3 regions of the Roseateles sp. AC306 genome follow, and region 2 is predicted to be linked to each of the others. Evidence: predicted binding sites of a transcription regulator. Region 2 holds the regulator's gene; each other region holds the start of a gene.
What was found. Region 2 encodes HrcA, which represses chaperone genes, less so after heat shock. Its sites were predicted from a motif close to TTAGCACTCNNNNNNNNNGAGTGCTAA; they were not measured.

Region 1 (7,834 bases), on a different contig from region 2:
GCCATGGTGGGCGCCCTGCTGCTGCTGATGTCGGGCCGCACCCAGCACGTCGAGGCGCTCGTCCGGGAAAGGACCGCGGCGCTGGAGCGCGAGATTGCCGGCCGCGCCGAGGGAGAACACGCGCTGAACCAGAGCGAGCAGCGCTTTCACAGCATCTTCGAGACGGCGCCGATAGGCATCGTCTTCACCGACCTGAACGGCGGCTTCCAGGACGTCAACGCCTACTTCTGCAACCTGGTCGGCGTCCCAGCCGAGGCGCTGGCCGGCCGTCGCGCCATTGATGTGACCCATGCCGATGACCGCCGCGAGGACATCCGCCTGGCGAGCCGGCTGATGCGCGGCGAGATCCCCTTCTACCGGCGCCTGAAGCGTTATGTGCGGCCGGACGGCAGCGTCGTCCATGCGCGCGTGCTGGTCAGCCTGCTGCGCGGCGCCGACGGCCGGCCGCACCGGCTGGTGGGCATCATTGAGGACATCACCGACCAGCTGCGCATCGAGGAGCTGGACCGCGCCCGCGAGGCCGCCGTGGCTGCCAACCAGGCCAAGAACGAATTCCTGTCGCGCATGAGCCATGAGCTCCGCACGCCGATGAACGCCATCCTCGGCTTCACGCAGCTGATGCAGATGGACGCCAGTGAACCGCTGTCGTCGACCCAGCGCACACGGGCGCAGCAGATCGCCCAGGCGGGCTGGCATTTGCTGGAAATGATCAACGACACGCTGGACCTGTCGCGCATCGAGGCCGGCTCGCTGCCCCTGGAGCCCACCGTGCTGGAGCTGGCGCCGCTGCTGGCCCGCGCGCTGGCCCTGGTGCAGCAGAACGCCGCCGAGCGCGGCCTGGCCATCAGCCAGCGCCTGGACCCGGCCGCGCTGCACGTGATGGGCGACCCGACGCGCGTGACCCAGGTGCTGACCAACCTGCTGAGCAACGCCGTCAAGTACAACCGCGTTGGCGGCAGCGTCAGCGTCGCGTCCTCCAGCCCTGAGCCCGGCTGGGTGGAGGTGGCGGTGCGCGACACGGGCCTGGGCATGACCGATGTGCAGCGCGCCGCCCTCTTCCAGCCGTTCAACCGCCTGGGCCGCGAGCGCAGCGGCCTGCCCGGCACCGGCATAGGCCTGGTCATCAGCCAGCGCCTGGCCGAGATGATGGGCGGCAGTCTGCGCGCCGAAGGTTTGGGTCCCGACGAGGGTCCCGGCGCCTGCTTTGTGCTGAGGCTACCCGCCGGAAGCGCACCGGCGCCCGCCAGCGTCGAAGCTGGTCAGGGCGAACCCGCTCCCCCTCAGACAGGCCCGCACCGGCGGGTGCTCTATGTCGAGGACAACCCGCTGAATGCCGAAGTCATGCGCGGCATCCTGGAGCAACGCCCCGGCGTCGAGCTGGAGGTGGCGCCAACCGTAGAGTCCGGCCTGCGCGCCCTGCACGAGCGCCCGCCGGCCCTGCTGCTACTGGACTGGCAGTTGCCCGACGGTGACGGCCTGACGCTGCTGAAGCGGCTGCGCGAGCTGGGCAGCACGCCGCCGCCCGTCGTCGTCGTGTCGGCCAATGCCCAGCCCGAGCAGATCGCGCTGGCGCAGACGGCCGGCGCCGGGCACTACCTCACCAAGCCGCTGGACGTGCGTGAGCTGCTGGCCCTCGTCGATGAATTGTTGGCACCGCCCACAACCCCGCAGCGTGCAGAATGAGGCGCCGGTCACTCTCCAAGCGCAGCAAACAATGAGCTCCACCGAACTCGTCCCCAGCACCGGCGCCCAAGCCGGGCAGGCTCTGGCCCGCAGCGACGGTCGCCAGTTCCTGACTTTCCGCATCAGCGAGGAGGAATACGGCATCGACATCCTGCGCGTGCAGGAGATCCGCTCCTATGAAGCCCCCACCCGCGTGGCCAACGCGCCGTCCTTCATCAAGGGCGTCGTCAACCTGCGCGGCGTCATCGTGCCCATCCTGGACCTGCGCATCCGGCTCGGGCAGCCCAGCGAGTACAACGCCTTCACCGTCGTCATCGTCCTGAATGTGGGTGGCCGGGTCGTCGGCATCGTCGTCGACTCGGTCTCCGACGTGCTGGCGCTGACCGCCGACGACATCAAGCCGCGCCCCGAAGTGCCCGCGGCGCTGGACGCCCGTTTCATCACCGGCCTGGGCAAGCTCGGCGAGCGCATGCTCATCCTGCTGGATATCGAGGCCATGATCAAAAGCCCCGATCTCGGCCTGGTCGACTGAGGCAAGCTCCAAGCAAGTTAGCGGTTACCCACTGTTTCTGCCTTAGAAACACAGCGTTCCAGCTGATACCTCCTGGCTTTTAGCACTCTGATGTTGGGAGTGCTAATATCTTTGCACCGTCGCATTTCACGCGGCGGTTAGCTAGGAATTGAGACGATGTCTGCCTCTTCTGCCATTGCCGTTCGCAGCCCCTGGGCCATGGTGCCCTCGCTGGGCAATCTCGACGCCTACATTTCCGCCGTCAACCGCCTGCCGCTGCTGACGGCCGAGGAAGAGTCTTCCGCCGCGCGCAGCCTGCGAGACAAAGGCGACGTGGAAGCCGCTGGCCGCATGGTGCTGTCGCATCTGCGTCTGGTGGTGTCCATCTCGCGCCAGTACGTTGGCTACGGGCTGCCCCAGGGTGACCTGATCCAGGAAGGCAACGTTGGCCTGATGAAGGCGGTCAAGCGCTTCGACCCCGACCAGGGCGTGCGCCTGGTGAGCTACGCCATGCACTGGATCAAGGCCGAGATGCATGAGTACATCCTGAAGAACTGGCGCATGGTCAAGGTCGCCACGACCAAGGCCCAGCGCAAGCTGTTCTTCAACCTGCGCTCGATGAAGCACACCATGAAGGCGGATCAGGCAGACGGCCAGACCCACCGCAACACGCTGAGCGAGGCGGAGATTGCGCACGTCGCCAGCACGCTGAACGTCAAGCGCGAAGAAGTGCTGGAGATGCAGACGCGCATGTCCGGCGGCGACGTCGCGCTGGAGCCGCTGACGGACGACGAAGGCGAGAGCTTCGCGCCCATCGCCTACCTGGCCGACGACAGCAGCGAGCCGACGCGTGTCATCGAAGCGCGCTCGCGCGACGAACTGGCCGGCAGCGGCATCCACCGCGCGCTGGACGTGCTGGACCCGCGCAGCCGCCGCATCGTCGAGGAACGCTGGCTGAAGGTGAACGACGACTCGTCCGGCGGCATGACGCTGCACGACCTGGCGGCCGAGTACGGCGTGTCGGCCGAGCGCATCCGCCAGATCGAGGTGGCGGCGATGAAGAAGATGAAGAAGGCGTTGACCGAAGCCGCCTGAGCTTCTTCTGCGCTCGAAAAGCAAAGGCCCCTCTCGGGGCCTTTGTCACTTCTTGGCCTGGGCTTCGGCCAGCAGCAGCTTGATGTCGTCGGCCAGCGGCTGGGCGCCGGCGCCGTAGCGCACGTAGACGCGCACACGGCCTTCGGTGTCGAGGATGAAGCTGGCTGCCGTGTGGTCCATCGTGTAGGTCTCAGGCGTCTTGCCGGGTACCTTGGCGTAGAAGACCTTGAACTCCTTGGCGGCCGCCTTGGTCTGCTCCTCGCTGCCGCGCAGGCCGACGAAGCTGGGGTCGAAGCTGCCGAGGTAGGCCTTCAACAGAGCCGCCGTGTCGCGTTCCGGGTCGACGGTGACGAAAATACCCTGCACCTTCTCGCCGTCGGCGCCGAGGGACTTCTTGACCTCGGCGACTTCCATCATCGTCGTCGGGCAGACGTCGGGGCATTGCGTGTAGCCGAAGAAGATCACCAGCACCTTGCCCTTGAAGTCGGCCAGCGAGCGGGCGCGGCCGTCCTGGTCGGTCAGGTTGAGCTGCCTGGCGTACTCGGCACCGGTCAGGTCGATGCCCTTGAAGGCCGGCTTGTCGGAGGTGGCCTTCTGGCAGCCCGCCAGCGCGAGAGCGGCCAGCGCGGTGACGGCGAAACGGCGTGTGCTCATGCGATGTAGTGGTCGATCAAGAGGGCCGCGAACAGCAGCGACAGATGCCAGATGGAGAACCAAAAGGTCCGCCGCGCGAGCATCTCCGAATACGAGCGCCAGAGCCGGAAGGCATAGCCGCAAAAGCCCATGCCAAGCACAACAGCACTGACGAGGTAGAACCAGCCGCTCATGCCGGTCAGGAAGGGCAGCAGCGTGGCGGCGAACAGCACCCAGGTGTAGAGCAGGATCTGCAGGCGGGTGTAGTCGTTGCCGTGCGTGACGGGCAGCATCGGCAGGCCGGCGCGGGCGTAGTCCTCCGCGCGGTACAGCGCCAGCGCCCAGAAGTGCGGCGGCGTCCACAGGAAGATGATGAGGCAGAGCAGCCAGGGCTCCGGGCCGAGGTCGCCGCGCAGCGCAGCCCAGCCCAGCACCGGCGGCATGGCGCCCGACGCGCCACCGATGACGATGTTCTGCGGCGTCATCGGCTTGAGGATGACGGTGTAGATGACGGCGTAGCCGATGAAGGTGGCGAAGGTCAGCCACATCGTCAGGACATTGACGTAAAAGCCCAGCAGCGCCATGCCGGCCGCGCACAGCAGGCCGGAGAACGCCAGGGTCTGCGTGCGGCTGAGCTCGCCCTTGGCCGTGGCGCGCCAGGCGGTGCGCTTCATGCGCGCGTCGATGCCGTCCTCGATGAGGCAATTGAACGCGGCGGCGGCGCCGGCCACGAGCCAGATGCCGGCGACGGCGGCCAGCATGGTCAGCGCCTGAGACAGGTCGGGCAGGCCGGGCACGGCCAGGGCCATGCCGATAGCGGCGCAAAAGACGATGAGCTGGACGACGCGCGGCTTGGTCAGCTGATAGAACTGCTGCCAGCGCGGGCTGTGCATGAGGGCGCTGGCGGTGGACGTGGAAGCCATGGTCAACGATTGGCGCGAAGTCGCGCGAGCAAGGTGGTGAGCAGGGCAAGCAGCACGGCAGCGCCCCCGGTATGGGCCAGGGCCGCGACGATGGGCCAGTCGAGCACAACATTCGACAGGCCCGAGGCGAGCTGCCAGCCGGCGCCGGCGAGCAGCCAGCGCGACCAGGCAGGCGCCGGCCGCCGCAGGGTCCATGCCAGCGCCAAGATGGCCGCGAAAACGACGCCCGCGCCGATGCGGTGGGCCATGTGGATGGCGGCCAGCGCTTCGAAGCTGAGGAGGCCGCCGTCGGCGCGCTCGCCAAGCTCGCGCCAGAGCTGGAAGCCCTGGGCGAAGTCCAGCGCTGGCCACCACTGGCCGTTGTGGCAGGTCGGAAATTCGTTGCAGGCGAGCACGGCGTAGTTGGTGCTGACCCAGCCGCCCAGGCCGACCTGGACGATTGCCAGCACGAGCATGGCCAGCACGGCGTGCCGCAGCGGCCCAGGCACGGCGAGCGGGCGGGGCTCGTAGGCCTCGTGTTGCCAGGCCAGCAACATCAACAGGCCGATGCCGAACAGCAGATGCAACGTGACGATGGCCGGGAAGAGCTTCATCGTCACGGTGAGCGCACCGAACGCGCCTTGCACGCAGACCCAGACCAGCGTCAGCGTCGGCAGCCAGGGCGACGGCGCCCGTTCACCGCCATGGCGCTTGAGGCGCCAGCTGAGTGCGGCCATGACGAGGATGAGCAGGCCCACGCCGCTGGCGAGGTAGCGGTGCGTCATCTCTATCCAGGCCTTGCCATGCGTGACGGGGCCGGTAGGCATGGCGGTCTGCGCGGCCTCGATGTGCTCGCGCGCGCCGGCCGGGCTGGCCGAGCTGTAGCAGCCAGGCCAGTCGGGGCAGCCCAGGCCGGAATCGCTCAGGCGTGTGAAGGCGCCGAAGACGATGAGGTCGAAGGTCAGGAACAGCGTCAGCGCGGTGAGTGCTCGCAGGCGGCCGGCCGGGGTGCTGGACCGCGAGCGTTGACGCCACCACAGCAGCGGCCCGATGGCGACGGCGCCGCCAATCGCGGCGACCTGGCCGAGTGGAATCAGGCTGTCCATCATCGGCCTGCGGTATCCCAGCTGGCGCTGGCCTTCAGCAGCTTGTTGAGGTCGGCCTGAAGCTTCTTGGGCTCGGGCTCGGCCGGCGCGCGCTCCATCCAGCGGTTCATCGGGTCGATGACGAAGAAGTGGTCGGCGAGACTGCGGCCCTCGGCGGGCTTGAGCCAGGCTTCCAGCCGCTCGGCCGGCACGCGCAGCACGGTGACCTCGGCGCCCTTCTGCTTCACCGCGGCGAGCACCTCCGGGCGCGGCATGCCGGTGTCGGGGATCAGCCAGAGCTTGTCCACGCGCGGGCGCTCCTTGCCCAGCATCTCGCGCAGCTGGCGCTGCACGAAGAGCTGGCGTTCGCAGGCGGCCGGGCAGTCCGAGCCGTGCACGACGGTGAGCAGCCACTGGCCGCGCAGCGAGGCGGGCGTGACGGCGCGGCCTTCCAGGTCTGTCAGCGGCAGATCGGCAGGCATGTCGACGGCCGGGGCAATCAACTCGCCATACGCTGAGCCGCTTGGCTTGACGACATAGAAGGTGAAGTAGGACGCCACGACCGGTGCCGCGCACATGGCCAGCACCAGCAGCATCTTCCAACGGCCGGCACGCTGCTGTGGCACGGCCCGCGGGTCGGGCAGGCTGTGCACAGCAAAGCTCACGGGTTCAGGAGGGTTGGCGGCGGAGCCGGGGGCGGACAAGTTGGAACCAGACATAGAGGACGAGGATCAACGCGCAGAGCGAGAACCATTGAAAGGCGTAGCCGTAGTGTTTGTGAAGGCCGAGTTCCGGTGCCGGCCAGTGACGCAGCAGGCCATCGTCGGTTCCGGCGGCGCCTTCAGTCTGGACCACGGTCAGTGGCAGCAGCTTCAGTCCCGCTTCGATACCGAAGGCCGCAGGGTTCAGATTCTGCCGGATCGCCCCGGCCGAACCTTCGCCCAGCTCATAAAGCCGCGAGGGCGATGCGGCCAGGCGGCCGACCACTTCGACCTCGCCTGCCGGCGTCGTCAGCGGCGGCAGGCGGCTGCGCTCGGCCGCATGACGCGGCGCCCAGCCCCGCTGCACGAGCACGGCTTCTGCGCGGCCGGCCAGACGCAGCGGCGTCACGACGAAGAAGCCGACGCGGCCGTCCATGGGGCGGTTGTCCAGCCAGACGGTGTGCTCGGGCAGCCATGTGCCGCGCAGCGCGACGCGGCGGTGGAGTTGGGCGTCCCCAGCCAGGTCGGCGTTGCCGAGGGCGGGCCGCTGCGCTTGTGCGTCCAGGGCGGCCTGCATGCTGAGCTTCTGCGCGGCGCGGTCGAGTTGCCAGACACCCAGGCGAGCGGTCAACGCGGCGCTCAGCAGAGCCGCAACCAACACCAGCCAACCCCGCCCCGTCAACATGGCGAGACCTCGGACGGATAATCCGCAGCCATGAAATTCGTGATCCTGATCGCCTTCATCGGCATCCTCGGCGCGCTGGCGGCCGCCGGCTTCTTCATGCTGCGCAAGGGTCGCGGCGACAGGCGCAGCCCGAACATGGCGCGCGCACTGGCCGTTCGCGTCGGTGTGTCGGTGGCGCTGTTCCTCATCGTCCTGTTCAGCTGGTGGATGGGCTGGATACAGCCGACCGGCTTGCCCCTGAGTCGTTGAAGTTCAATGAAAAAGCGCCGCATTTGCGGCGCTTTGTATTTCAGCGCCTGAGCGCTCTACATCCAGTAGACGACGATGTACAGGCCCAGCCAGACGACGTCCACGAAGTGCCAGTACCAGGCGGCGCCTTCGAAGCCGAAGTGGCGGTCGGCCGTGAAGTGGCCCTTGTGCAGACGGATGGTGATGAACAGCAGCATCAGCATGCCCACGAAGACGTGGAAGCCGTGGAAGCCGGTCAGCATGAAGAAGGTGGAGCCGAACACGCCGGAGCTGAGCTTGAGGTTCAGGTC
Region 2 (7,834 bases):
CAGGTCAGGCAGCACGATGGGCCGGTTGGACAGCGTGTGCGGCGCAATCGGCACCAGCAGCCAGCCGGCGATGCTCGGGTGCATGAGAGGGCCGCCGGCCGACAGCGCGTAGGCCGTGGAGCCGGTGGGCGAGGCGACGATGAGGCCGTCGGCGCGCATGTTGGCGACGAACTGGTCGCCAACCGAGACCTTCAGTTCCACCATGCCCGCCGTGCCGCCGCGGCTGACGACGACGTCGTTGAGCGCCAGGCCCGAGAAGATGGACTCGCCGTCGCGCAGCACCGCGCCTTCCAGCATCGCGCGCGATTCCACCTCGTAGTCGCCGGCCAGCACGGGCGCCAGGGACTCGCGCCAGCGCTCGATGGGGATGTCGGTGATGAAGCCCAGCCGCCCCTGGTTGATGCCCAGCAGCGGCACGCCGTAGCGCGCCATCTCGCGGGCAAAGCCGAGCATGGTGCCGTCGCCGCCGACGACGACCGCCAGGTCGCAGGCCCTGCCGAGTTCATCGTTGGAGAGGGCGTCGTAGTCGGTCAGCCCGGTGTTGAGCGCCGTCTCCGCTTCAAGCGAGACGTCGAGCCCGAGGCTGCACAAGAATTGGGCAATCTCCTCCAGCACCGGCCTGATGCCCGGCGCTTGATGCTTGCCCACGATGGCGACATGTCTGAAGCGCTCGGCCATGCGACAAATTACACCACAGGGGTATCGCCTCTTCACCGGGGAAAAGGGGTGTCCATAGAATGGAAGCATGCTCGACGAGCGATCCAAATCCCTGCTGAAAACCCTGGTCGAACGCTATATCGCGGACGGTCAACCCGTGGGTTCGCGCACGCTGTCCAAGGCCTCCGGCCTCGAGCTCAGCGCCGCGACCATCCGCAATGTGATGGCCGACCTGGAAGAACTCGGTCTCATCGCCAGCCCGCACACCAGCGCCGGCCGCATCCCCACGCCGCGCGGCTACAGGCTCTTTGTAGACACGATGCTGACGGCCCAGCCCAGCCTGATCGGCGTGGAGACGACCCGTCTTCAGCCCGACCAGCCCCAGCGCGTCATCGCCAGCGCGGCGCAGATGCTGTCCAACCTGTCCAGCTTCGTCGGCGTGGTCACATCGCCCAAGAAGCCGAGCGTCTTTCACCACATCGAGTTCCTGCGCCTGGGCGAGCGCCGCGTCCTCGTCATCCTCGTCTCGCCCGACGGCGACGTGCAGAACCGCGTCATCTTCACCGCACAGGATCTCAGCCAAAGCGAACTCGCCGAAGCCAGCAACCGCCTGAACGCCGGCTACGCGGGCCTCACGCTGGAGGGCGTGCGCGAGCGCCTGCGCGGCGAGGTGGACGAGCTGCGCGGCGAGATCGCCCAGCTGATGAGCGCGGCGGTCAAGGTAGGCACCGAGGCTATGGAGCAGCAGGACGAGCAGGTCGTCGTCTCCGGCGAGCGCAACCTGCTGACCGTGCAGGACTTCAGCCACGACATGGGGTCGCTGCGCCGCCTCTTTGACCTCTTCGAGGAGAAGACGCAGCTGATGCGCCTGCTGGACACGTCCAGCCGCGCGGAGGGCGTGCGCATCTACATCGGCGGCGAGAGCAAGGTCGTGCCCTACGAGGAGCTGTCCATCGTGTCGGCGCCTTACGAGGTGGACGGCCAGGTGGTCGGTACGCTGGGCGTCATCGGCCCCACGCGCATGGCCTACGACCGCATGATCCAGATCGTCGACATCACGTCGCGCATGGTCGGGCAGGCACTCTCGCAACGCTGATTGGGTCGTTCAGGCGACGAATAGAATCCGCGCCTTCCGGGAGATTTCCCAGGGGCCGTTAGCTCAGTTGGTCAGAGCAGAGGACTCATAATCCTTTGGTCGTTGGTTCAAGTCCAACACGGCCTACCAAACTCTCCGTTTGGTATTTGCAGCCTGCGTGATGCAGCCTGTTGGCAGTACCCGGCAAGAGCCCCGGGCTGCTGCACGAAAGTCGGTTTTCCGCATGCGTAACAGGCCGCCCGCCCTCCTACAAGTTGGCAACTGCAAGGGTTTTGGCGGGTATTCCCGTCGATGGTGAGCTTTTATCGCTGGCTATCATTTATTGGATATCCGATAAGCCCCTTCCTTTCATCCCGCCTGGTCCATATTTCGCCAGCGTGAGGTACGAGTCGCTACCGACGCATGCGTGAATCGATCCTGCTGTTTCTCCGCGCGAACCGTCGGCACCTGCTCGATCTGGGGCTGGCGAGCCTGCTGGTCAACGCCTTCGTGTTGACACTGCCGCTGTTCTCGATGCTGGTCTACGACAAGGCCGTCGGCAACGAACTGCACGAGACGCTGTGGGCGCTGGCGCTGGGAATGGCCTTGCTGTTCGCGCTGGAGCTGGTGCTGCGCTTTTCGCGCGTGATGCTGGTGGAGCATGCCGGCGCGCGCTGGGACATGCATCTGGACGAGCGCCTGCTGCGCGGCGTGCTGGCCGCCCCGGCATCCAAGCCGCTGGCGGTGGGCACGCTGATGTCGCGCTACCGCGAACTCGGGTCCACGCGGGACGTGCTGTCCGCCCAGTTCCTCTTGCCATTGGCCGACGTGCCGTTCGCGCTCATCTTCGCCATCGTGCTGGCTCTCATCGCCGGTCCGCTGGTGCTGATTCCACTCGGCTTTGGCGCTCTGCTGTTGATCATCGGCGGCGTGCTGCAGGCCGCGGCCGCACGCCGGTCGCGGGTGGCGACGCAGGCGTCCAGCACCAAGCTGTCGTGGCTGGTAGACGTGTTGATGGCGCGCGAAAGCCTCATGTCCGTCGCCGCCGCCCGCGTGGCAGAGCGCGGCCTGCGCGAGCCCTCGGCCATCGCCGCGCGGGCCGCAGCGCGGGCGCGGGTGTGGCAGCAGGTCAGCCAGCAACTGCTGCCGGTGGGCATGTCGGCCTGCACCGTGCTGACGCTGGTGGCCGGCGTCTACCGCATCGAAGCCCAGGCGCTCAGCGTCGGCGGGCTGATCTCTACGACCATGCTGGGCGGGCGCCTGGTCAGCTCGATCTGCCTGTTTGCGCCCGTGGTGTTGCGATGGCAGGAGTTCATGCGCGCGCTGCGCGACATGGGCCAGACCGTGGCACTGGATGCGGCGACGCTGCCCGATCGCGAGCTGGGCGGCCCGCTCGGGGCTGCTGCGGCCGAGGGTGTGCGACTGAGCGGCGTCGGCTTTGCCTACCCGGACCGCCCGCCCGTGCTGGCCGACCTGAACGTGACCTTGAAGCCGGGCGAGCTGATTGCCGTCGTCGGCAGCTCGGGCGCCGGCAAGTCAACGCTGCTGAAGCTGCTGGCGGGCCATGTCGTGCCGACCTCGGGCCAGTACGCGCTGGGTGGCCGTGTCGTGCAGGACGACCTGACCCGCCGCTGGCTGGCCGGCGCCGTGGCCTACAAGCCGCAGGAGCCGGGCTTCCTGGCCGGGGCGCTGCAGGACGTGGTGGCGCCCGGCGAAGCCGGCAGCCGCGAGGCTGAACTGCTGCGCACGTTGCGCGTCGCCGGCCTGGGCCCGCAGCTGGACCGTGGCGAGCTGGGTCTGAACACCGAATTGGGCTCCAACGGCGCCGGTCTGTCGGGCGGCCAGCGGCAGATGCTGGCGCTGGCGCGCGTGCTGCACCAGCGGTCGGACCTGGTGCTGCTGGACGAGCCCACCCTCGGCCTGGACCGACAGGCCCAGGAAGGTTTTCTCGCAGCGCTGCCCGGCTGGCGCGACGGCCGCTGCGTCGTCGTCGCCACGCACAGCGCCGAGCTGATCCAGATCTGCGACCGCGTGCTGGTGCTGGAGCGGGGCCGCCTCGTGGCCGACGCACCGCCGCAGCGCCTGCTGGCCCCAGGCGCCGTGACACCGCGCACGCCCGCGCCACGCACGACGTCCGCCTAAGGAATGCGATCCATGCCTTTCTCCTTGCGTCGCCTGAGCAGCCTGTTGCTGTTCTGCATGGCGCCCACATGGGCCGCTGCCCAGGCCGAACCGCCCGCTGCGGCGGCCTCGGCCGTTGAAACGGCCAAGCCCCGCGTCGCCAGCCTGCAGCGGCTGCTCGGCATGCCGCCCGTGCTGCCGCTGACCGGCAGCGGCCCGGCGCTGTCGCTGAGTGATGCGCTGCAGCTGGCCTGGCAGAACAGTCCCGAGGTGGCCGCCGCGCGCTACCGGGCGCTGAGCTTCGACTACACCCGCAAGGCCGCGCGCGGCGCGCTGCTGCCCAAGCTGGAGACGCGCTTCTCCGTCGGCCGTGGTCATCTGGAGACGCCGGACCGCAAGGACACCCTGCTGCGCAGCGACAACTCCGCCGTGCTCAGCCAGGCACTGGTGGACGAAACGGCGCGCCACGAGTGGACGCGCCAGGAATTGCTCGCCGCGTCGGCCGAGATCCAGCAGGCCGGTGTCGAGTCGCAGACACTGCTCGACACCGGCAGCGCCTGGTTCGCCGTGTTGCAGCAGCGCGTGGGCGTGGAGCTGGGCCAGGGCTACGAGAAGGAACTGAACGAGCTGTTGCGCTACATCAGCGACCGCGTGGCCGCTGGTGGCGCCAGCCCCGCCGAGCGCGAACGCATCACCGCTCGCGTGGCCAATGTGCGCTCCGGGCTGGCCGACTCGCGTGCGGCGCTGGCGGCGGCGCTGCGCAACTTTCAGCGCCTGTCGTCGGTGACGCCGTTCGGCCTGGCGCTGGACGCGCCGATGGACCTTTATCTACCCAGCGATGCCGAAGCTGCGCTGACCGAGGCCGACGGCGCCAATGCAGAGATCCTGGCATCACGGCTGGAGCAGCAGGCGGCCGAGTCCGAGCGCAAGGGCAATCGCGCGGCCTTCATTCCGCGCGTGGCGCTGGAGCTGACGCATTCCCAGACCCGCAACGCCGCCGGCAGCGAGGCCCAGCAGCGCGACAGCAAGGCCATGGTCGTCATGACGCTGCCGCTGCTCAACGGCGGCGCCGACTACTCGCGCATGAAGGCTGCCGAAGCGCGCCGCAGCGAGCTGGAGGCGCGCGGCGAGGGCGTGCGCCGCCGCGTCGTGCAAGACCTGGAGACCAGCTATGCCAACCTCGGCGCGGCGACCGAGCGCTTCGCCTCCGTGCGCGACGAGCTGGACGCCAACCGCAAGGTGGTCGACGCCTTCCGCGCCCAGCTCACCGGCGGCAACCGCCAGCTGCTGGACGTGCTGGACGCCTACCAGCGCCTGCACCAGAGCCGCCTGGACATCGTCCAGGTCGTCGTGAGCGCCGCGCAAAACGAGTGGCGCATTGCGCATTTGACCGGCGCGCTGCGCACGGTCATCGCGAGGTAATCCGATGTCAGGCGGCGGCAAAGGCGGCGGTGGGGATTTCTGGCCAGGCTTCGTGGATGCGCTGACCAATGTGGTCATCGCGATGGTGTTCGTCATCGTCGTGCTGGCGATCGCATTGAGCTTCTCGGCGCAGATGCTGGCCAAGCGCATGGCGGCCAAGATTGCCGAGCAGCAGGCCGAACTGGGCAAGGCGCGGCAGGTTGTCATCGCGCCGGCCGCTGAGAAGGAGCGGCCCGTGACCGGTGCCCCCCTCGTCGACACGAAGGCGCCGCAGCGCACACGCATCGCCGTGGCCGGCAACGAGGCCGCGCTCGCCGCGAGTGCAGCGAGCGCCAAGGTCAAGCCGGCGGAGCACTACCTGCAGCTGGACTTTGCGCCGGGCGCCTTGACGGTCGATGCCGCAGCCGCCAAGGCGCTGGGCGACGCGCTCGCGCCGTTGAAGCAGCGCCTCACCGAATCACCCACGTTGCGGCTGGAGGTCGTTGCCATCGGCCCCGAAATCCACCTCAGCGAGAACCAGCGCGCCGCCTTCATCCGCGCGATGGCCGTGCGCAACGAGCTGCTGGGCCAGGGCATCGCGGGCGACCGCATCGTCACGCGCATCGACATGAACGCCAGCGCGCCGCAGGCGGCCGTTGCCGTGCGGCTGGGAGAGAAGCCATGACGACGGTGACACGTGACGTGCCGGTCGACCTGCTGCTCGGGTACTTCGACAACACGCTCGGCCAGACCCGCCGCCTGCGCCGCCCGCGTGCGCTGATCTACGCGACGACGGCCGTCATTGCCGCGCTGCTGCTGTGGACAGCGCTCGCCAACGTCGACCTCGTCGTGCACACGCAGGGCCGCATCGTGCCCTCGGGCAAGCAGCAGCTGGTGCAGCATCTGGAAGGCGGCATCCTGTCCAAGGTCTTCGTGCACGAGGGCGACACGGTGACCGCTGGCCAGCCGCTGGTGGCCGTGTCGGACCTGCAGGCCAATTCCTCTCGCGCCGAGAAGGGTGCGCGGCTGACAGGCATGGCGGCCCGCGTCGCCCGGCTGGAGGCCGAGGCCAGTGGCGCGCCGCGCTTCCTGCCGCCGGCGGGGGCGGCAGCCAACGACCCGGCCGTGCGCGCCGAGTCCGAGTCCTTCGCCGCCCGCACCGCCAAGCTGGCGCAGACCACCCGCGTGCTGGACGAGCAGGCCACGCAGCGCCGCCAGGAGGCCGCCGAGGCCGCCGCGCGCGGCAAGGGCCTGCGCGCGGAGCTGGACGTGGCGCGATCGCAGCTGAGCCTGGTGCAGAACATGGTCAACCGCAATGCCGGTTCGCAGAGCGAACTGCTCGATGCGCGCGGCCGGGTCGAGCGGCTGACGACGCAGATCGCCGAGAGCGAGGCCTCGCTGCCGCGCCTGGCCGCCGCCGCTGCCGAACTTTCGGCCCGCAAGGCGGAGGTGGTCGCCCAGTTCCACAGCGAAGCGCGCACCGCGCTAAGCGACGCGCGCGTGGAGCTGCGCCGGCTGGAGGAAGACATCAAGACCGAGAACGACCGCGTGCGCCGCACCGTGCTGACGGCCCCCGTGGCCGGCATCGTCAACAAGCTGGCCAGCAACACGGTGGGCGGCGTGGTGAAGCCCGGCGAGACGCTGCTGGAGCTGACGCCGCAGGACGACGCGCTGGTGGTGGAGACGCGCGCCTCACCCGCCGAGCGCGGCACGCTGCGCGTCGGCCTGCCCACGCGGGTCAAGGTGGCGGCCTTCGACTACACGGCCTACGGCACGCTGGAAGCGCGCGTCACCGAGATCAGCGCCGACAGCCTCGTCGACGAGCGCGGTGAACGCTACTTCCGCGTCGTGTCGGCGGTGGACCCGGCCAGCGCCAAGCGCTTTGCGCAGCCGCTGGGCCCGGGCATGAGCGTCAGCGCCGACGTCGTGACCGGCCGCCGCACCGTCCTGCAATACCTGCTGTCGCCAATTCGCGGCATGGCTGATACGGCCCTCCGCGACCGCAAATGAATCCAAGGGAACCGAGATGAGCGACACCCACACCGCCGTCGTGTCCGAGCCGCTGCTGCCGCGCGGGCCCAAGGGGCGGGACCACGGCATCGGCACGCGCCACGTCTTCTTCGTCGCGCTGCCGCTGCTGGCCATGCTGGCGGGCGCGGCGTCGATGTGGCACTTCGTGTCCTTCGCCATCATGTCCAACCCCATCCTCAACGGCTTGATCATTGCCGTGCTGTGCTGGGGCATGTGGACCATGGTGGGCCACCTGCTGGAGCTGTTCGGCGAGGACCGTGTCTTCCGCGCCGGCATGCGCTGGCTGCAGGACGGCGATGCCAGCGGCGAACAGCATCCGCGCCTGGGCCCGCCGGCCTTCGTGACCGGCATGCTGGACCGCCTGCAGAAGCTCGGCCTGGGCCACCAGGTCTACATCCACAGCTCAGCGATGGAGCCCGAGATCGAGGCGCTGGAGCAGTACCTCAACAAACGCCAGGAGCTGAGCCAGTTCCTGGTCGGCCTGATGGTGGGCCTGGGCCTGCTGGGCACCTTCGTCGGTCTGTTGGAGACGCTGGTCGAGACGTCCAA
Region 3 (7,834 bases), on a different contig from region 2:
TGCTGCCGGGCCTGGTCGCCGCTTTGGGCAACCGCGGTCTGGCGCTGCTGGCGCTGGCGCGCCACGACGACGCGGCCGAGGCCTTGCTGCGGGCGGTGGCGGCGCAGCCGCGCGATGTCGGCCTGCGTCTGCACGCCGCGACGGCGCTGGCGGCTGCGGGTCGCGCGGCCGATGCCATCGCCAGCCTGCGTGAGGCCGTGAGCCTGGCGCCGCAGCGTGTCGATGCCTGGTTCACGCTGGGCCAGCACCTGCAGGCCAACGGCAATGACGCCGCCGACGCCTGGGAGCATGTGCTGGCGCTGGACCCCGGCCATGCGGAGGCGGCCTGCAACCTCGCGCTGCTGCGGCAGGAGCGCGGCGAAGCGGTGCTGGTTGCGGCGTTGGCTGCCGGCGTGGCGGGTGAGCGGCGCGCGGCCGTGCTGGGCAATCTCGGCGGGTTGAAGTTGGCCGATGGGCGGCATGCGGAGGCGGTGTCGGCCTACCGCGAGGCCTTGGCCCTGGCACCGTCATCGCCTCAGGTCCTGAGCAATCTGGCCCAGGCGCTGAAGCGCCAGGGTGCGCTGGACGAAGCGGACGCCGTGCTGAGCCGGCTGATCGATCTGGACCCCGCGCTGCTGACCGCACGCAGCGACCGGCTGCTGCTGCGTGCCTATCGGGGCCTGGACTGCGCCGCCGAGGCGGCCGACTTTAGCCGCGCGGTGCGTGCACCGGCGATGGCGCGGCCGGATCGGGCGGTGGCGCCGTTGCGCGTCGGCCTGGTGTCGGCGGACCTGCGCGGCCATCCCGTCGGGCGCCTGGCCCAGGCCTGGCTGCCCGCGCTTGCCGATCGTTGCGAGCTGTTCGTCTACGCCGTTGCGCGTGGCGAGGACGCGCTGACGCAGCAACTGCGTGCCGTCGCGCCGCGCTGGCTGGATGTCGCAGGGCTGAGCGATGCCGCGCTGGCCGAGCGCATTGCCGCCGACGGTGTCGACGTCCTTGTCGACCTCAACGGCCACACCGGCGGCCACCGCCTGGGCGTGTTCGCTCGCCGGCCCGCGCCGCGGCAGTTCAGCTGGCTGGGTTATGCCGGCAGCACCGGCCTGGCCGAGATCGACGGCTTCATCGGCGACCGCTGGCTGCTGCCTGTGGGCGCGGAAGACGGCTTTGTCGAGCCGCTGCGGCGCCTGCCGCACAGCTTCACCGTCTATTCGCCGCCTGCCGACGCGCCGGCCGTCACATCGTTGGGCGAGGCGCCGCGCTTTGGCAGCTTCAATGCGCTGCACAAGCTGGGCGACGACGTGCTGGCGCTGTGGGCGCGTGTGCTCGCGGCAACGCCCGGCAGCCGCCTGCTCATCAAGGCGCCAGGCCTGCAGCATGAGGCCGAGCGTGCGGCGCTGCGGGCGCGCTGGCCGGGCGACTCGGCGCGGCTGGACCTGGAAGGGCCGGGGTCGCTGGCCGACTACCTCGCCGCCTTCGGCCGTGTCGACATCGCGCTGGACCCCTTCCCGCACGGCGGCGGCATGACGACGCTGGACGGGCTGTGGATGGGCGTGCCGGTGCTGACGCTGCCGGGCCCGGCGCCGATCTCGCGCCAGGGCTTGAGCTTTCTGCAGACGCTGCGGTTGGCGCAGGACTGGGTGGCGGCGGACGAGGACGACTTCGTGCGCCGGGGGCAGCTACAGATGCAGGACCGCGCGGGCCTGGCGGCGTTGCGTGCCGGGCTGCGCGGACGCATGGCCTCCAGCCCCTTGTGCGACGCCGCGCGCTTCGCCGACGACCTGCTGGCCCAACTGACGGCATGATGCGCGGCGTCCCAACTCCCGCATCGTCCATGAAGCGCTTCCTTCTTCTCTTCAGTCTAGTCGGCGCCGCTGCTCAGGCCGATGAGCCCGCGCCCCGACGTGTGGATCTGCCGCTGTGGGAGCTCGGCATCGCGGCGGCCGGTGTCTCGCAGCAGGCGTATCCGGGATCGGACCAGCAGGCTCGTCGAGCGTTGGCCCTGCCTTATCTGATCTACCGCGGCAAGGTGCTGCGTGCGGACGGCGACGGCGCTGGCCTGCGCGCGGTGCGCACTGACAGCTTCGAGCTGGACGTGTCGTTCGCGGGCTCGCTGAGCTCGGGCTCCGAGTCGCTGCGGGCGCGTGAGGGCATGGCGCGCTTGGGCACCCTGGTGGAGGCGGGGCCGGTGGCGCGCTGGTTCGTCAATGGACGCGGCGCGCGGGACCGCATCACGGCGGAATTGCCGCTGCGCGGTGTCTTCGAGGCGCGCAACCCGAGCCGGCATCGCGGCATGAGCCTGGAGCCCAAGGTGAGCTGGCAGCGCCGCCCCGGCGCTGAGGGCTGGGGCTACGGGCTCAGCGTGGCCGCGTTGATCGGCGACCGCCGGCTGGGGTCGACGTTCTACGGCGTCGCACCCGGCGAGGTCACGGCGGACCGGCCCGCCTTCGAGGCGCGCGCGGGCCTGATCGCGTGGCGACTGGGCGGCAGCGTCGCCACCCAGCTGACTCCTGATCTGCGCTTTTTCGCCTTCGGTCGGCTCGACAGCCTGGCGGGCGCCGCCAACCGCGCAAGCCCGCTGGTACGCCAGATGACGGGCGGCAGCGTCGGCATCGGGCTGACCTACACGCTGACCCGTTCAGCGGCGCGCGCGAACGACTGATGTCGCCGACCGGCCAATGAAAAAGGGGCTGCTCGCGCAGCCCCTTCGTTTGTCAGCGACGGGTGTGTCGCCGGCCGTGGACTTACATGTCCATGCCGCCCATGCCACCCATGCCGCCCATGCCACCAGGCATGCCGCCGCCGGCAGCTTCTTCCTTCGGCGACTCGGCGACCATGCACTCGGTCGTCAGCATCAGCGACGAGACCGAAGCGGCGTTCTGCAGGGCAGTGCGCGTGACCTTGGTCGGGTCCAGGATGCCCATTTCGATCATGTCGCCATAGGTGTCGTTGGCGGCGTTGAAGCCGTAGTTGCCCGAACCGGCCAGCACGGCGGCCACGACGACGGAGGCTTCGCCACCGGCGTTGTAGACGATCTCGCGCAGCGGCGCTTCGATGGCCTTGAGCACCAGCTTGATGCCGGCGTCCTGGTCGGCGTTGTCGCCCTTGATGGCGCCAGCAGCTTGCTTGGCGCGCAGCAGCGCAACGCCGCCACCAGCCACGATGCCTTCTTCAACGGCTGCGCGCGTGGCGTGCAGCGCGTCTTCGACGCGGGCCTTCTTTTCCTTCATCTCGACTTCGGTAGCCGCACCGACCTTGATGACGGCAACACCGCCGGCCAGCTTGGCCACGCGTTCTTGCAGCTTCTCGCGGTCGTAGTCGCTGGTGGCTTCCTCGATCTGGATGCGCACTTGCTTGACGCGGGCTTCGATGTCAGCGGCAGCGCCGGCGCCGTCGATGATGGTGGTGTTTTCCTTGCCCACTTCGACGCGCTTGGCCTGGCCCAGGTCGGCCAGCGTGACCTTCTCGAGCGTCAGGCCGACTTCTTCGGCGATGACCTTGCCGCCCGTCAGGATGGCGATGTCTTCCAGCATGGCCTTGCGGCGGTCACCGAAGCCAGGCGCCTTGACGGCGACAACCTTCAGGATGCCGCGGATGGTGTTGACCACCAGCGTCGCCAGCGCTTCGCCGTCGACTTCTTCAGCAACAATCAGCAGCGGGCGGCCGGCCTTGGCCACTTGCTCCAGCGTCGGCAGCAGGTCGCGGATGTTCGAGATCTTCTTGTCGAACAGCAGGACAAACGGGTTGTCCAGCAGCGCGGCTTGCTTCTCGGGGTTGTTGATGAAGTAGGGCGACAGGTAGCCGCGGTCGAACTGCATGCCCTCGACGACATCGAGTTCGCTGTCCAGGCTCTTGCCGTCTTCGACGGTGATGACGCCTTCCTTGCCAACCTTGTCCATCGCCTCGGCAATGATGCGGCCCACTTCCACGTCGCTGTTGGCCGAGATAGTGCCGACTTGAGCGATTTCCTTGGAGGTGGTGGTGGCCTTGGAGGCCTTCTTCAGCTCGGCGACCAGGGCGGTGACCGCCTTGTCGATGCCGCGCTTCAGGTCCATCGGGTTCATGCCGGCGGCCACGTACTTCATGCCTTCGCGGACGATGGCTTGGGCCAGCACCGTGGCGGTGGTCGTGCCGTCACCGGCGTTGTCAGACGTCTTGGAAGCAACTTCCTTGACCATCTGCGCGCCCATGTTCTGAAGCTTGTCCTTCAGCTCGATTTCCTTGGCCACGGACACACCGTCCTTGGTCACGGTGGGGGCGCCGAAGGAGCGCTCGAGCACCACGTTGCGGCCCTTGGGGCCGAGCGTCACCTTGACCGCATTGGCCAGGATGTTCACGCCTTCAACCATGCGAGCGCGGGCTTCGCCGCCAAAGATCACGTCTTTTGCTGCCATTTGGAATTCTCCGGAGTCTTAAATTGGGTCAGAGACAATTTCTCTGAGTCAGTTGGGGACAGAGCTCGCGCTGCGCGCTTCGGTCTGTCCCGCAAGACATTACTTTTGAACGATGGCGAAGAGGTCTTCTTCGCGCATGACCAGCAGCTCGTCGCCGTCAACCTTGACGGTCTGGCCGGAATACTTGCCGAACAGGACGCGGTCGCCGACGGCGACGTTCAAGGTGATGAAATCGCCCTTGTCATTGCGCTTGCCCGGGCCGACGGCCAGGACTTCGCCCTGGTCGGGCTTCTCGGCGGCGTTGTCGGGAATGAAGATGCCGGAGGCAGTCTTGGTTTCCTGTTCCAGGCGGCGAACGATCACGCGATCGTGCAGGGGGCGCAGCTTCATGGGGTCTCCTTCAGAGGTGGAACTGAAGCGGTCGCCGCGCCTTGACGCGGCGACCGCCAAAAAACGGGGCCGAAAGCTCGGCCCGATTTCGTTAGCACTCGAGCGTTGAGAGTGCTAGCAGACTCGCATTATAGGGACGCAAGATGGCGTTTCAAGAGGGTGGCCGGCTTCAGTTCGCCGTGCGCCGCCGGCGCTTTCAGGTCTTCGTCCGATCTGGCGCCTGCCAGGCCGACTTGGCCAGCCCGCGCGCGCATCGGTTTCAATAGCGCCCCATGTCGACCCGCCGCCTGCTCGCTCTGCTTGCCGTTGCGGGCGTTGCTGCGGTCTGGGGGGCGTGGCCTGAAGACAAGCCGGTGGTGGCGACCGTCGACGTGGCGCGGCCGGTCGAGCAAGCGGCCGTTCACCAGCCCAAGCCGGTGACGGCGGTCGTGCAGCCCGCGCTGGACTGCGCGCCCACGCCGCCGCTTCGCCCGCACGACCAGGCCATGGCGTTGCAGCGCGCGGTCGCCACGCTGGCCAGCGGCGCGGGTGGCGATGCGGTGCTGGCCCTGCTGATGCAAAAGCCCGCCGGCGAGGACGCGGCCTGGGCCGAGCAGGTGCGCCAGGCCGCCTTGCGTTCGCAGGACGCGCAGGCGCTGCGCTGGGCTGCGGAAGCCTGTGCCACATCAGCCTGCCGCCGTGAGCTGCTGCAGGAGCGCCTGCGCCTGGAGCCCGACAACGCAGTGCACTGGCTGGCCTGGCTGGACGAGAACCCCGCCGCTACCGACGACGCCTGGCAGGGCCTTGCCGCCGCGCGCTACTGGCGCGAGCAGCCAATGACTCTCGGCGAGCGCATTGGCCGTGCCTTGCCGCCGGAGCTGCTGCCGGCCCAGCGCGAGGCGCTGTTGCAGCCGCTGCGCGACCAGCCCTGGGCCGCGCCGCCTGCGCCGTCCATCACCCTGGCCAACGCCTGCGGACACTATGGCCCGACCCACCCCATCGGCGCGGCCTGCACGCATGCGGCGACGCTGCTCCTCACGCGCAGCGACTCACCCGCTGCCTGGCAGCAGGGCGCCGATCTGGCCCAGCAACTGGGCCGCAGCGACATACCGCCGCCGCCCGTGCAGCCAGCAGTTACCGGCTGTCGCTGAGCAATCAATCGGCTGAGCGAATGGCGTTTCTCGGTAGCGCGCCTGAGGCAGAGGGCTTGCATCGCTTCCTAGACTGGCCCTGACCGCACCGGCAGTACAGGGCGCGGCACCGCGGCGGCGTTGGCGCCAGCCTGCGGACCACAACGACTGGAGACTACCGATGAACTTCCCCCTGCGCGGGCGCCTGACGGCGCTCGGCCTGGCTGCGGCCGCCTGTACTTTCTTCACCTCGACGTCGGCGCTGGCCGCTTTCGGCGTCACCGACGCCAGTGGCGTGCTGACCGTCGACAGCGGTGCCGGCCTGGTGTTCAAGGTCAACAAGAGCAGTGGCGACATCACGTCCATCAAGCTCAATGCCGGCGCCGAGCTGCAGGGCCAGACCAAGTTCTCCCACATCAGCTCCGGCCTGGGCGCGCCGGCCACCTACGCGCTCTCGCCCTCGGGGACGACGGCCGTCATCACCATCACGGCGTCCACGCTGAAGCACTACCTCGTCGTGCGCCGCAACGAGAACGTCATCTACATGGCCACCCATGTCACGGCCGAGCCGGCGGTGGGCGAGCTGCGCTGGATCACGCGACTCAACGGCAGCGTGTTCACCGGCGTGCCGGCCGAGTCCAACCTGCGGAACAACACCGGCGCCATCGAGAGCAGCGACGTGTTCGGCATGAGCGACGGCACCTCGCGCTCCAAGTACTACGGCAACCAGCGCGCCAAGGATCTCGGCGTGCGCGGCGTGACCGGCAGCGGCGTGGGCGTGTTCATGGCCTACGGCAACCGGGAGTCGGCCTCGGGCGGGCCCTTCTTCCGCGACATCCAGAACCAGAGCGGCGGCGACACCGAGGTCTACAACTACATGAACTCGGGGCACAACCAGACCGAGGCCCACCGCATGGGCCTGCACGGCCCGTATGCGCTGGTCTTCACGACGGGATCGACGCCGGCCGCGCCGGACATGAGCTGGATGTCCAGCCTGGGACTGCAGGGCTGGGTCAGCGGTCGCGGCAAGGTGGTGCTGAACGGCCTGTCGGGCATGGACACGGCCTACACCTACACGGTGGGCTTTGCCAACGGCACGGCGCAGCACTGGGGCACGGCGTCCAGCAGCGGCGCCGTCACGGTGGCCAACATGAAGCCGGGCACCTACACGATGACGGTCTACAAGGGCGAGCTGGGCGTGTTCACCGAGCAGGTGTCGGTGGCCAGCGGCGGCACGACGACGCTGAACACGCGCGCCATCACGGCCGACCCGTCGCAGAAGGCGGTGCTCTGGCGCGTGGGCAACTGGGACGGCACGCCGCTGGAGTTCCTGAACGGCCAGACCTTCACCGTGCGCCATCCGTCGGACTCGCGCAACCCGTCGTGGGGCCCGGTCACCTACGCCGTGGGCAGCGCGACGAACAAGTTCCCCGCTGCGATCTGGAAGGACAAGAACAGCGGCAGCAAGATCACCTTCAACCTGACCAGCGCCCAACTCGCGGCGCGCACGGTGCGCATCGGCATCTCGGCGGCCTATGCCAACGCCCGGCCACAGATCACGGTGAACGGCTGGACATCCGCCGTGCCCAGCCCGTCGACCCAGCCCGACTCGCGCTCGCTGACCATCGGCACCTACCGCGGCAACAACACGACGTTCACTTACAGCGTGCCGGCCAGCGCCTTCGTGGCGGGCACGAACACGCTGACGATCAACGCGGCCTCGGGCAGCGGCAGTGCCGCCTTCCTGAGCGCGGGGTTCGCGGTGGACTGCGTGGACATGTACTGACGACTCACTCGGGCGCGCGCCAGCCGCCGCCCAGTGACTGGATCAGCGCCACCGCAGTGGTCTGCCGGTCGGCCACCAACTGCACCAGAGCGCGTCGGGCGCTGAGCGCGGTGGCCTGCGCGGCCACCACCTCGCTGTACGACACCTGGCCCGCCTCGTAGCGTCGCTGCACCTGGGCC

Region 1: rpoH (RNA polymerase sigma factor RpoH) is a predicted target of HrcA. The motif match lies at 2,295-2,321, and genes of this name have one in related genera.
Region 3: AC0IZJ_RS12350 (co-chaperone GroES) is a predicted target of HrcA. The motif match lies at 4,852-4,878, and genes of this name have one in related genera.

The regions. Positions count from the first base shown of each region.
Region 1 is NZ_CEEDEB010000002.1:479,371-487,204, forward strand. Features, by position in the region: gene AC0IZJ_RS06950 (CHASE domain-containing protein) at 1-1,683, shown strand, start outside; gene AC0IZJ_RS06955 (chemotaxis protein CheW) at 1,715-2,215, shown strand; gene rpoH (RNA polymerase sigma factor RpoH) at 2,372-3,289, shown strand; gene AC0IZJ_RS06965 (SCO family protein) at 3,335-3,943, opposite strand; gene cyoE (heme o synthase) at 3,940-4,845, opposite strand; gene AC0IZJ_RS06975 (COX15/CtaA family protein) at 4,848-5,930, opposite strand; gene AC0IZJ_RS06980 (SCO family protein) at 5,930-6,574, opposite strand; gene AC0IZJ_RS06985 (SURF1 family protein) at 6,579-7,295, opposite strand; gene AC0IZJ_RS06990 (DUF2909 domain-containing protein) at 7,326-7,544, shown strand; gene AC0IZJ_RS06995 (cytochrome c oxidase subunit 3) at 7,601-7,834, opposite strand, start outside.
Region 2 is NZ_CEEDEB010000015.1:70,727-78,560, reverse strand. Features, by position in the region: gene AC0IZJ_RS23355 (NAD kinase) at 1-678, opposite strand, end outside; gene hrcA (heat-inducible transcriptional repressor HrcA) at 746-1,753, shown strand; tRNA gene AC0IZJ_RS23345 (tRNA-Ile) at 1,806-1,882, shown strand; gene AC0IZJ_RS23340 (peptidase domain-containing ABC transporter) at 2,156-3,874, shown strand; gene AC0IZJ_RS23335 (TolC family protein) at 3,887-5,275, shown strand; gene AC0IZJ_RS23330 (hypothetical protein) at 5,280-5,939, shown strand; gene AC0IZJ_RS23325 (HlyD family type I secretion periplasmic adaptor subunit) at 5,936-7,264, shown strand; gene AC0IZJ_RS23320 (hypothetical protein) at 7,281-7,834, shown strand, end outside.
Region 3 is NZ_CEEDEB010000005.1:23,914-31,747, reverse strand. Features, by position in the region: gene AC0IZJ_RS12365 (O-linked N-acetylglucosamine transferase, SPINDLY family protein) at 1-1,781, shown strand, start outside; gene AC0IZJ_RS12360 (MipA/OmpV family protein) at 1,811-2,638, shown strand; gene groL (chaperonin GroEL) at 2,721-4,370, opposite strand; gene AC0IZJ_RS12350 (co-chaperone GroES) at 4,470-4,760, opposite strand; gene AC0IZJ_RS12345 (hypothetical protein) at 5,033-5,890, shown strand; gene AC0IZJ_RS12340 (rhamnogalacturonan lyase B N-terminal domain-containing protein) at 6,051-7,655, shown strand; gene AC0IZJ_RS12335 (efflux transporter outer membrane subunit) at 7,660-7,834, opposite strand, start outside.